Regions from separate parts of the Bradyrhizobium sp. MOS001 genome, predicted to be linked through region 1. Evidence: predicted binding sites of a transcription regulator. Region 1 holds the regulator's gene; each other region holds the start of a gene.
The links. Region 1 encodes LexA, which represses DNA repair genes until DNA is damaged. Its sites were predicted from a motif close to TGTTCNNNNTGTGTTCNG; they were not measured.

Region 1 (4,135 bases):
TCGTCCAGCATCGGCCTGCGCAAACCGGATGTGGAGGCCTTCGACCATGTCGTGGCCGCGATCGGCGTGCCGGCGAACCGTATCGTGTTCTTCGACGATCTTGCCGAGAACATCGAAGGAGCGCGGTCGCGCGGCCTGACCGCGGTCCACGTGACCTCGCCCCGCGACGTCGGGAATGCCCTCAAGGCGCTCGGAATCTGACCTCTGGCCGGCAAGCCGACGGGCCGCGAGTGGAACTATTTTGCCTGGGGGCGAGGAACCAAAACCCTTTGTGCATTTTTATACGGAGTTCCCGGAACGATTGCCCCTCTCGGGACTCATGAGTCCGTTGGGAATTCTACATCGGGCTTATCGTCGTGTTGGGCAAAACCTACCTTACCAAGCAAGCCTCTCTGCTGATGAAATTCGCCAGAACCACCTCGGATTCTGACCTCTCCGCAAAACTGATCAGCAAGGCCGCCGACCTGAAATCCCAGGCCGACCCGCTGCCTGACAAGGATCAGGGCCCCGCAGCGCCGGACGTCAGTCCGTACAAGCCGCCGGGGAGTTGACCGATGCTGGCCGTGGCTCTCGTCCTTCTCGTCCTCGCCATGGCCATCCTCGTACCGGTCTGTCTCGCCTTCTGGATCATGCCGCGGCGGACTTGATGCTCACCCTTCATCGCAGAGCGGATGACGCAGGATAAATCATCCTGCGCGGCCACTGTTTTGCCTCTGCGCCTGCACTCGGCTAGAACTCTCGCCGCCGATTTGCCCGAACGGGCCCAGCAGGAGTTTTCACCCGTGGCCCTGATGCCGGTTTCCGACGCGCTCGCTGCGGTGCTGGCGGGCGCAGAGCCGCTGCCTGAAGAGATGATCGCGCTCGACGCAGCCTTCCACCGCGTGCTCGCGCGCGACGTCGCCGCGCGGCGCACGCAGCCGCCGCAGGCGATGTCGGCAATGGACGGCTATGCGGTGCGCGCGGTCGATGCGGCGAAGATCGACTCCCAGCTCACCCTGATTGGCGAGGTCGCGGCGGGCCGCCCGTTTGCGGGATCGGTCGGCGCCGGCGAGGCCGTGCGTATCTTCACCGGCGGTGTCGTTCCCGATGGCGCTGATGCGGTCGTGATCCAGGAGGACACGATCGCGGACGGCAAGCGCATAACGATCAAGGAAGCCGCCGTAACGGGGCGGCACATCCGCCCCGCCGGCGTCGACTTCTCGGAAGGCGACGTGCTGCTGCGCAAGGGAGCCCGGCTCACCGAGCGCGACCTCGCGCTCGCCGCCGGCATGAATTACCCGCAATTGCCAGTCCGGCGACGCCCGAAGGTCGCGATCCTCGCGACCGGCGACGAGCTGGTGATGCCGGGTACGACGCCGGGCCACGGCCAGATCGTCTATTCCAACGGCTACGCCCTGCACGCGCTCGCCCGCAGCGAGGGCGCCGATACCATCGACCTCGGCGTTGCCGCCGATACGCTGGAGGCCACCACGGCCGGCATCGGCCGCGCGCGGGAGAGCGGCGCCGACATCCTGATCACGACCGGCGGCGCGTCGGTCGGGGACCACGATCTGGTCCAGCAGGCGCTGAGGGACGAAGGTATCTCGATGGCGTTCTGGAAGATAGCGATGCGGCCGGGCAAGCCGATGATGAACGGGCGGCTCGGCGCGATGCGCGTGATCGGCCTGCCCGGCAATCCCGTGTCATCCTACGTTTGCGGCTTCCTGTTCATGGTGCCGTTGATTCGCGCGCTTTCGGGCCGTTCGATGATTCATCACCGCCGCGAACGCGCGGTGCTCGGCCGCGATGTCGGCGCCAACGACCAGCGCGAGGATTACCTGCGCGCACGCCTCGAGCTCCGCGATGACGGCACGCTCGTCGCCCTTCCGGTCAATCACCAGGATTCCTCGCTGCTTGCGAATCTCGCTGCGGCACAGGCACTTCTCGTGCGCGCGCCATTCGCGTCGAAGGCCGAAGCCGGCACGCCTTGCGAGGTCTTGCGGCTGCCCGTCTGAGCGCTTCGTTCGCGTGCGTTCCGCGAACTTTGTCGCGTTCACGGTAAATTAAGCAGTTGCGGAACATGTATCGAACATATAGTGTCTGTTCATGATTTGTTTCGAGAATGTAGCGGCTTACTGCTGAATTCAGCGTCTCGGAATCGAACGACATCAACCGGGGGATTTTGGTCGAGATGTTAACGCGCAAACAATACGAGCTCCTGCGGTTCATCAGCGAACGGCTGAAGGAAAGCGGCGTGCCGCCCTCCTTCGATGAGATGAAGGACGCGCTCGACCTGCGCTCGAAATCGGGCATCCATCGCCTGATCACTGCGCTCGAGGAGCGCGGCTTCATCCGGCGCCTGCCCAACCGGGCCCGCGCCATCGAGGTGATCAAGCTGCCCGAGCTTCAGGCCGCTGCCGGCAGCCGCCGCGGCTTCACGCCGAGCGTCATCGAAGGCAATCTCGGCAAGGTCCGCACGACTTCGAGCCCGCCGGCGGACGAGGGCGAGCGCCCCGTCGCGGTCCCCGTGATGGGCCGCATCGCGGCCGGTACGCCGATCGAGGCCTTGCAGACCCGCAGCCACACCATCAGCGTACCGCCTGACATGCTCGGCTCGGGCGAACATTACGCGCTCGAAGTGCGCGGCGATTCCATGGTCGAGGCCGGCATTCTCGACGGCGACATGGCGCTGATCCAGCGCAACGAGAGCGCCGATACCGGCGATATCGTGGTGGCGCTGATCGACGACGAGGAGGCGACGCTCAAGCGCTTCCGCCGCCGCGGCGCCTCGATCGCGCTCGAGCCCGCCAATGCGGCCTATGAGGTCCGCATTCTGCCGCCCAACCGGGTGAAGATCCAGGGCAAGCTGATCGGGCTGTACCGGAAGTATTGATACCGGACGTGCCGGTATCGGTTATTTGGCGCCCCGCGCGCTTTCGATCGGCGGCGCCGATCCGAGATTGGAGCGGACGATTGTCCGCTTCCGCTGGATAGTCTTTCTGGTTTCGCGCAGATTATCCGGCCCCTCCTCCAGCGGTAAATCCTCGGCACGCCGCACGAAGCAGCCCTGCTTCGCGGCCTTCAGGTTCGAGGAGAAGTCATGCGCCGGATCGTTCTGAGCACAATTGCTGTGGCGCTGATCGCAGCATCAGCGTCGCAAGCCTTGGACGTACAAGCCTTGGACGTACAAGCCTTGGCCGTGCAAGCCTTGGCCGTGCAAGCCTTGGCCGCGCAATCGCGGCCCCATGTCCGCAAGGACACCGCCGTAAGCGAGCAAGTCCGCAAGGCCCTCGACGCCGTCGACCAACCGTCGCGGCCGGGCTGGCACTATTCCGGCTGGTCGGCGCCTGCGGGGCGCTGACACGCGCCTGCAGAATGCAAAGGGGCGGGCTTTGTTCCTGGCGGATTCGGGAAAGTTAATGTGATTGCGGCCTGCGGCGGCGAGCCGTAGATTTGCCTACAACCCGGCAGAACGTTTGGTATTTCCACTCTGATAGAGGCCTGCGCCTCGATTAAGAGACGTGGGTCGCCATCCCTGCATGAGGAGCACCCGATGTGTGACTACAGCCTGCATGCCGTCGCGTCGCGTCCCGCCGAAGTCGGCGAGACGATCGTCACGACAACTTTCCGCGGCACCTCGACGCGCGGCTTTGCCTCCGCGGCCGATCCGACCGTCGCGGTCTGCCTGCTCCCGGGAACGGAGCTCGCCTTCGCCGACAACGTCCGCTACGACAATCGCTGGATCTGGACGCGCACCGTCAATTCGCGCGTCGGCAAGTTCGGCAAGATCGATCCGCACATTCCCGATCGCCATCATGATGCGATCGAATTCCCCGACGGCAAATCCGTGCTGGTGACGCAGCTGGTCGAAGGCCAGCGTGCGACCGTGCTGCAGCTACCGGTGACCCAGCCGCTCGGCGATCGCGAGCACAAGCCGCAGACCATCACCGACAGCCGGCCAACCATCACCCGCCTGCCGATCGGCTGACATCGCCATTCCCGACCGGCAGGTCGGGCCAGGATTGAAAATCGCCATCGCCGGCCGAGGCCGGCGAGATGGTGTTGCTCGTGCCCCGCGAAACGCCATCGGGCGGACCACGCCGTTGCGCCTCCCACCGCACGAAGTTTGCGCTGTCCTGCCTGAATTTTGAACGTC
Region 2 (4,135 bases), on a different contig from region 1:
TTCGGCTGGACGGAGTCGCACACCACCGCAGGCTGGACCATCGGTGCCGGCGCGGAAGTCGGCTTCGCGCCGAACTGGAGCGCCAAGCTCGAATATCTCTACATCGATCTGTCGACGAGCCAGTTCGCAATTACCGGCGTGTCAAACGGCTATAGCGCCAGCGTTGTGCGCGCCGGCGTGAACTATCACTTCTGATAGTTGAAGAAGAAAATACCGGACAATAGCCTCCCGGCCGCTCGCGGCCGGGATTTTTTTCGCCAGGTGTTCGCTCGAAAACGCTCTAGGAGACGATGACCAAATTGACTGCCTTTGGTCCCTTCCCCTTCTTGTCCGGCTCGACTTCAAAAGTAATGCGCTGTCCTTCGGCGAGATCTTTCAGTCCCGCCCGCTCCACAGCAGTAATGTGCACGAAGACGTCGCGCCCGCCGTCGTCGGGCTTGATGAAACCGTAGCCGCGCTCGCCGTTAAAAAACTTGACCGTTCCCGTCATGGCCATCGGGAAACTCCCCCTCATTGCTCCTCCGTCGCGACGCAGACTCACGTCACGACATGACCGGGCCTTACGAAGCCCGGGAGCTGGCCATCCTTGGGCGGACCTTTCTTTCGGTCCGATCGGATCTTTCTTAGGCCTTCACTCCGCCGCAACCATTCGCGGAAGCGGAACGTAAAGCCAGTCACGGAAACAGCATAATACGGTTCTCTGCAGATTGACTACCGCTCCTGCATCTTTTTCCCAAGAATGCCGGTGTGTTACGGCCTCGGCACCTCTAATCGGAATCTGGCAGCTCCGCCCTGTCCGAGCGGTATCTCCAGCTCGGGCAGGATCGTCTTGAGCTCGCCATGCAGCGTGTACGGCGGATTGACGATCAACAATCCGGCGGAGGTGAGGGCGGCGCCATCAAGCTGCGGCGCGACACTGAATTCGAGACGCAGACATTTTCCTGGCGGTTTTGCTGCGGCTGCGAGCCGCGCCACTGATTGCACCAGCGTGTCGGTGGCGCGTCGGCTCTTGGCCGGGTACCAGATTACATAGATACCGGTCGGCCATTTCACGAAAGCCGCCGAGAAGGCGTCGCCGAGCTTTTCGAACTCGTCTTTCGCCTCGAACGGCGGGTCGATCAGCACGAGCCCGCGCCGTTCCTTCGGTGGCACAAAGGCCGGCAGCGCGACCCAGCCGTCGAGATCGACCACGCGCGCCTGTTCGTCGCGGCGCAGCACACCGATCAGCGCCTTGCGCGCCTTCGGCTCAAGCTCGCAGGCAACGAGGCGGTCCTGCGGCCGCAGCAGGCCGCGCGTGATCAGCGGCGAACCCGGATAGGCCTTGAGTTCGCCCTTCGGATTGTAGGCACGAACGATGTCGAGATAGGGCTTGGCCAGCGCCACGGCGTCGTTCGACAGGCGCGCCTGCATCAGCCGCGCGATGCCGGTCAGCCATTCGCCGCTGCGGCGCGCCTCGTCGCTTTCGAGATCATAGAGGCCGGCGCCGGCATGGGTGTCGATGACACGGAATGCCCCCGGCTTGTCCTGGAGGTAAGTAATGATGCGCGCGAGCACGATGTGCTTGATGACATCGGCGAAGTTTCCGGCGTGGAAGGCGTGACGGTAGTTCATGAGACAGGACTACGCTACGTCACGGCTTGAGCAAAGCGGCATGCGCGTCTGTCCCGGACGCGCTGCAACGCTCTTAGCGTTGCGGGCCAGGGCCCGGGTCTGGATTCCCATGCAGCATAGGCCCCGATTCTGCAGCGCACCGCCGAAGCGGCGCGGCGTACGGGGCATGAGCAGTTGGACTAGCCACCTCTGATCGGCGGCATCGTCACCTGGTCGCGGCGGCAGGCGCGGCGCTCGATCTCCTCGCAGGCCCGGAATTGCAGGTCCTTGCTGAGGCAGATGCGGACCTCCGAGAGCCGGGTCCGGTTGCAGGTGACCGAGATGGCCGCGTTGCTCAGGCCCGCATTGGCCTTGATGAAGGCTTCCTCCACCTCGCCCGGCGCCACGGTCTTGGCCTGCGACAGTTCGAGATATTCCGCCGGGATCTTGATCGCGGCGCGCGCCTTTCGGATCGTCTCGAAATAATTGCGGCTGTCGAGCCCGGAGCAGGTGCCGTGTTTGTCCCACTCGTTGAAGATCAGCCCCGGCGCCGGCATCAAATCGAGCATCGAAGAGACGATGTTGCGGTTCAGGCGTGGCGAGGGCCGCTGGCAATATTCAGGGAAGCCATTCTCATATTGCGGCCACAGCCCGTGCACCACGAACGCGTAGGGCCGCCCGCTGCACTGCATCTGCGAGCGACCACCGCCGCCGCCGCGGTTGCGCTCGGACGCCTCCTCGCAGAAGGAGGGCGACCATGACAGCGACAGCACATAGAAGTCGAATTCGCCGGGCGCGTTCTGCCGTTTGTCCTGGGCCTTCGCGCCGCCCGGCAGCGCGACCAGCCCGGCGGCCAGAACCAGGGGGAGGGTCAGTGAGATCACGAGACGGGTGAACGAATGCAATCTAAAATGAAACATGGCGACGCCCCTCAACTAGACTGTGCAGTCAGCCTAGCAGGCAACAAGAACATTTCAAGAACAAAATTCGGGCCGGCCCGTCAGGCGCCTGATCAGTCCGATTCAGGCCTTTCGATCGAGCCTCAGGGCCTGGCGGCGCGGCAGGACGGATTGTAGGCCCAGTTGCGGTCGAGCCCGACCACGCACCATTCCACACCATTGCCGTAGCCGGAGAAGCCGCCATCCTCGATGATCGAGAAATGCACCTTGCGCACCTTTCCGTCATTGAGCATGGCGTCGCCGGTGCAATAGCGGCGCGGAATGTTGTCAGACTGCCAGGGCCGGAACGCGATCTCGTGAACGGCGGCGAAGCCGGTGATCTTCAACGAGGAATTCCAGAACGAGCTTTCCTTCTCCCAGAACTGGGTGGCGATGGTCGGCAGCGCCCTCTCGCAATCGACGACGGCGCCGTCATAGCGCGGCCCGTTCAGCCAGAAGTTCAGCTCCAGCGGATTGGCGGCCCTGGCCTCACCGAGCGACAGCGCCCCGAACATGAGGCCAAGCAAGGTGGCAAAGCGGAGCGATTTCAGGGGGAGGGCGCGCATGGGCAATCCGGACAGCTGGGTCTTGCGAAGGATGGACGGTGCCGCGAAGGCCGGGGCAGGTCAAGTGCAGCGCGGCAACACTTGGCCAAGAGTTGACCCCAACCTCGCAGCCGGCGGGGCATCAGTTCTTTTCATGGACCTCCCGGCACCGTAAACTGGTCCCAACCAATTGGAGTAACGGGAATGCGAATCATTGCGGCCGCGGGCTTTCTTGCCCTGGGGATGATGGCCAGCCAGTCGGCACGCGCCGATCTCCTTCCGGTGCCTCCGTTCAAGGGCAACGACACCGGCGGCATCATCGCTTATTCGCTGGCGACCCAGGCTGATGCGCGGCAGGTCGCGGTCGATCACTGCGCGCGCTACGGCAAGGTCGTGAAATTCCTCGCGGTGCAGGCCTTTGAGGGCGGCTATATCTCGTTCTCCTGCCGTTGGGTGCCCTATGGCGCTGCCCAACAGCCGATCCGTACGCTGTACTGAGGCGCTTTCGGAACGTCGGGAGCTTCCCACATGACGCGCAAGCTCGCTTTGCTCGGCTCGGCCCTTTGTCTTGTGGTGTCGGCAGGCAGCGCCAGCGCCGACGATCTGCCGGTGCGCAAGGCCGGTCTCTGGGAAATGAAGATGGTCAGGACCGGCACGCCCATGCCCGAGATGACCATGCAGCACTGCACCGACGAGACCGTCGACAAGGAGATGAACAACAACGTCTCCCCGATGGCCAAGCAGATCTGCGCCAAGCAGGACATCAAGAAGACCGCGACCGGCTATGTCAGTGATTCCGAGTGCAACGTCGCCGGCATCAGCACGACCTCGCATGCCGAGATCACCGGCGATTTCAACTCGGCCTATACGGTGAAGACCTCGTCGCATGCACAAGGCGGCGCCGCCGGCGCAGCAGGCCGCGACACCACGATGCAGCTCGAAGCCAAGTGGCTCGGGGCCTGCAAGCCCGACCAGAAGCCCGGCGACATCGTGATGCCCGGCGGCTTCAAGATGAACGTGCGCGACATGGACAAGTTGAAGGCGTTGCTGCCGAAGTAGGTT
Region 3 (4,135 bases), on a different contig from region 1:
TGCCGACGGCGAAGGCCAGAACCGCATCGACTCGCCGCGCGTGGCGCAGTTCCAGGCGAGCGTGATGCCGCGGAAGGTCGCGGGCCTCGGATTGTCCGGCAACTTGGCATCGGCCGCGAGCTTATCCCAGTGAAACAGGGCCAGCACCGGACCACCGGTATCATAGAAGGCGACGGCCTCGCCGGTCCCCTTCAGCCGACGCGAGAAGCCGAGCGCGTCATAGAAGGCGATGCTGGCGCGAATGTCGCTCACACCCAGTGTGATGACGGTGAGCCGCGGCACCGGCGCGGCAAGTTCCTGGCTCATGCTACGCCTCTTTCGCTTCCCGGTCAGAACAGGCTGAGCTGATCGCCGTTCCGCTTCGGCCTCGCAAAGTGATCCGTCGTCAGCTTGGAGCGCCGCTTGTTCAGCCCAAGCCTGTCGCAGGCGATCTCGAAGCGGCGGCCGATGGTCCAGGCCATCGGTCCGGTGCCCTTCATCCGCTCACCCCATTTCGCGTCGTAATCGCGGCCGCCGCGCATGTCGCGGATCAGGGTGAAGACGTGGCGGTAGCGGTCCGGATAGTTGGCCATCAGCCATTCGCGGAAGAGATCACGCACCTCCAGCGGCAGCCGCAGCAGCACATAGGAGGCTTCCTTGACGCCGGCATGGGCGGCGGCATCGAGAATGCGCTCGATCTCGGAATCGTTCAGCGCGGGGATCACGGGCGCGACCATCACGGTGGTCGGAATGCCGGCCTCCGAGAGCTGCTTCAGCGCCTCCAGCCGCTTCGGCGGCGTCGCCGCGCGCGGCTCCATGGTCCGCGCGAGTTTTGGATCGAGCGAGGTGACCGAGATCGCGACCTTGGCGAGGTTGCGCTTGGCCATCCGCGCGAGAATGTCGATGTCGCGCACGACCAGCGCCGACTTGGTGACGATGCCGACCGGATGGCCGGCGCGCTCCAGCACTTCGAGAATGCCGCGCATGATCTTACGCTCGCGCTCGATCGGCTGATACGGATCGGTATTGGTCCCGATCGCGATCATCCGCGGCTCGTAGCCGGTCGCGGCCAGCTCCTTCTCGAGCAGCGAAGGCGCCTCGGGCTTGGCAAACAGCTTTGACTCGAAGTCGAGCCCCGGCGACAGGCCGAGATAGGCGTGCGTCGGCCGCGCGAAGCAATAGACACAGCCGTGCTCGCAGCCGCGATAGGGATTGATCGAGCGGTCGAAGCCGATATCGGGGGATTCGTTGCGGGTGATCACCTTGCGCGAGGTGTCGACGCCAACGGTGGTCTTGAACGGCGGCAGCTCCTCCAGGCTCTGCCAGCCATCGTCGAAGGCGACGCGGGCCTCGGCCTCGAAGCGGCCGCTGGCATTGGACTGGGCGCCCCGCCCTCGCCTGCGCTGTTTGTCGATGGCGACCGCCAGTTCGGGAAAATCAGAGTCCGCACCCGCCGGCTCGGAGGGCGCCGTGACCGGCGGGTGCTTGAGAGCATGAGAGGATGCTGGACTCATGAAGCCAAGATAGCACGCCAAAGGAACAAATCAAGAACACAAACAAAAAACTGAAAAACAACCCCATGCACAGTAGCCGCCCAAATTTCGGGCGCGGTCCTTTGACCTCACGCAACACACCGGTCGCGGCGATCCTGTTCGATGCCGGACAGGGATCAATCGCACCGGAACAAAGTTGGTGACGATCGCTGGGTGAAAGTCAGCAGGAACATGACAAATCAACGACAATCGGCCTCAGGGAGCAGCGAGCTCGATCTGCTCGATCGCTATTGGCGCGCCGCGAACTACCTCTCCGTCGGGCAAATCTATCTGCTCGACAATCCGCTGCTGCGCGAGCCGTTGCGGCCGGAGCACATCAAGCCGCGCTTGCTCGGACATTGGGGCACGACGCCCGGTTTGAACTTCATCTACGCCCATCTCAACCGCGTCATCCGCGCGCTCGATGTCAGCGTGCTCTATATCTGCGGTCCCGGCCACGGCGGCCCGGGCATGGTGGCCAACACCTATCTCGAAGGCAGCTACAGCGAGATCTATCCTGACGTCGCGCGCGATACGGACGGATTGCGAAAACTTTTCAGGCAGTTCTCCTTCCCCGGCGGCATTCCGAGCCACGCGGCGCCGGAAACGCCGGGCTCGATCCACGAAGGCGGCGAGCTCGGCTACGCGCTGGTGCATGCCTATGGCGCCGCATTCGACAATCCCGACCTGATCGTCGCCTGCGTCGTCGGCGATGGCGAGGCGGAAACCGGCCCGCTCGCGGCGTCCTGGCACTCAAACAAGTTCCTGAATCCCGCCCATGACGGCGCCGTGCTGCCGATCCTGCACCTCAACGGTTACAAGATCGCGAACCCGTCCGTGCTCGGACGGATGCGCGACGCGGAGATCCGCGACCTGTTCCGCGGGTTCGGCCACGAGCCGCTGTTCGTCGAGGGCGACGATCCCGAATTGATGCACCAGGCCATGGCGGATGCGCTCGACGTCGCGCTCGCCAGCATCCGCTCGATCCAGCAGCATGCCCGCGACGGCCGCAAGAGCGTCGAGCGGCCGCGCTGGCCGATGATCGTGCTGCGCAGCCCGAAGGGCTGGACCGGCCCGAAGGAGGTCGACGGCAAGAAGGTCGAGGGCTTTTGGCGCGCACATCAGGTTCCCGTTGCGGGCTGTCGCGAGAACCCGGCGCATCTGAAAATCCTCGAAGACTGGATGCGCAGCTACGAGCCCGAGAAGCTGTTCGACGGCAGCGGCGCGCTTATTCCCGAGCTCCAGGCTCTGGCGCCCGAAGGTAACAGGCGCATGGGCGCCAATCCGCACGCCAATGGCGGCCTGTTGAAGAAGGAGTTGAAGCTGCCGGACTTCCGCAGTTTTGCGTTGGACGTGCCGCAGCCCGGCGGCGTCACCGGCGAAGCGACGCGTGAGCTCGGCAAATTTTTGCGCGACGTCATCCGCCTCAACGCCGAGGCGCGCAACTTCCGCATCATGGGTCCGGACGAGACCGCGTCAAACCGGCTCGACGCCGTGTTCGAGGCGACCGAACGGGTCTGGATGGAGCCGACGGAGCCTTACGACGTGCATCTCGCCCAAGACGGCCGCGTGATGGAGGTTTTGAGCGAGCATCTCTGCCAGGGCTGGCTCGAGGGTTATCTGCTCACCGGCCGCCACGGCTTGTTCTCCTGCTACGAGGCCTTCATCCACATCGTCGATTCCATGTTCAACCAGCACGCCAAATGGCTGAAGGTGACGCGGCATCTGCCCTGGCGGCGACCGATCGCCTCGCTGAACTATCTCCTGACCTCGCATGTCTGGCGGCAGGACCATAACGGCTTCAGCCATCAGGATCCCGGCTTCGTCGATCTCGTCGCCAACAAGAAGGCCGACATCGTCCGCATCTACTTCCCGCCCGATGCCAACACGCTGTTGTGGATCGCCGATCACTGCCTGCGCACCTATGACCGCATCAACGTGATCGTTGCCGGCAAGCAGCCAGCCCCGCAATGGCTATCGATGCAGGACGCCGCCACGCATTGCGATGCCGGCATCGGCATCTGGACCTGGGCCGGCACGGAGGATGCGGATGGCGAGCCCGACGTCGTGATGGCCTGCGCCGGCGACGTGCCGACACTGGAGACGCTCGCCGCCGTCGATCTGCTGCGCAAGGCGCTGCCCGACCTGAAGATCCGCGTCGTCAACGTCGTCGACCTCATGACGCTGCAGCCGAAAGACCAGCACCCGCACGGCCTGTCCGACCGCGATTTCGACAGCCTGTTCACATCAGACAAGCCCGTGGTCTTCGCCTATCACGGCTATCCCTATCTCATCCACCGTCTCACCTATAACCGCACCAACCATGCCGGAATGCATGTGCGCGGCTTTGCCGAGGAAGGCACCACGACGACGCCGTTCGACATGGTCGTGCTCAACGGGCTCGACCGCTATCACCTCGCGATCGAGGCGATCGCGCGCGTGCCGGGTCTGGCGACCAGGGCCGCGCAGGTGCAACAGCAGTTCCGCGACAAACTGATCGAACATTCGCACTATGTGCGCGAACACGGCGAGGACATGCCTGAAATCCGCGACTGGGTCTGGCCGGGCAAGACGGGTTGACGTCATGACGGTGTCGGTCCTCGTCCTCAACTCGGGCTCGTCGA

Region 2: a site for LexA is predicted at 2,556-2,573, ahead of CT676_RS13940 (ribonuclease T2). Genes of this name have one in related genera too.
Region 3: a site for LexA is predicted at 1,515-1,532, ahead of CT676_RS29090 (PA0069 family radical SAM protein). Genes of this name have one in related genera too.

Annotation. Positions count from the first base shown of each region.
Region 1 is NZ_SPVJ01000001.1:626,652-630,786, forward strand. Features, by position in the region: gene CT676_RS03000 (HAD family phosphatase) at 1-201, shown strand, start outside; gene CT676_RS03005 (hypothetical protein) at 399-551, shown strand; gene glp (gephyrin-like molybdotransferase Glp) at 783-1,994, shown strand; gene lexA (transcriptional repressor LexA) at 2,171-2,872, shown strand; gene CT676_RS03020 (hypothetical protein) at 3,080-3,340, shown strand; gene CT676_RS43850 (hypothetical protein) at 3,533-3,967, shown strand.
Region 2 is NZ_SPVJ01000007.1:273,553-277,687, forward strand. Features, by position in the region: gene CT676_RS13925 (outer membrane protein) at 1-195, shown strand, start outside; gene CT676_RS13930 (cold-shock protein) at 281-496, opposite strand; gene rlmJ (23S rRNA (adenine(2030)-N(6))-methyltransferase RlmJ) at 751-1,611, opposite strand; gene CT676_RS13940 (ribonuclease T2) at 1,791-2,510, opposite strand; gene CT676_RS13945 (hypothetical protein) at 2,633-3,094, opposite strand; gene CT676_RS13950 (hypothetical protein) at 3,278-3,571, shown strand; gene CT676_RS13955 (DUF3617 family protein) at 3,602-4,132, shown strand.
Region 3 is NZ_SPVJ01000031.1:5,092-9,226, reverse strand. Features, by position in the region: partial or broken gene CT676_RS29095 (VOC family protein) at 1-306, opposite strand, end outside; gene CT676_RS29090 (PA0069 family radical SAM protein) at 330-1,493, opposite strand; gene CT676_RS29085 (phosphoketolase family protein) at 1,704-4,091, shown strand; gene CT676_RS29080 (acetate/propionate family kinase) at 4,096-4,135, shown strand, end outside.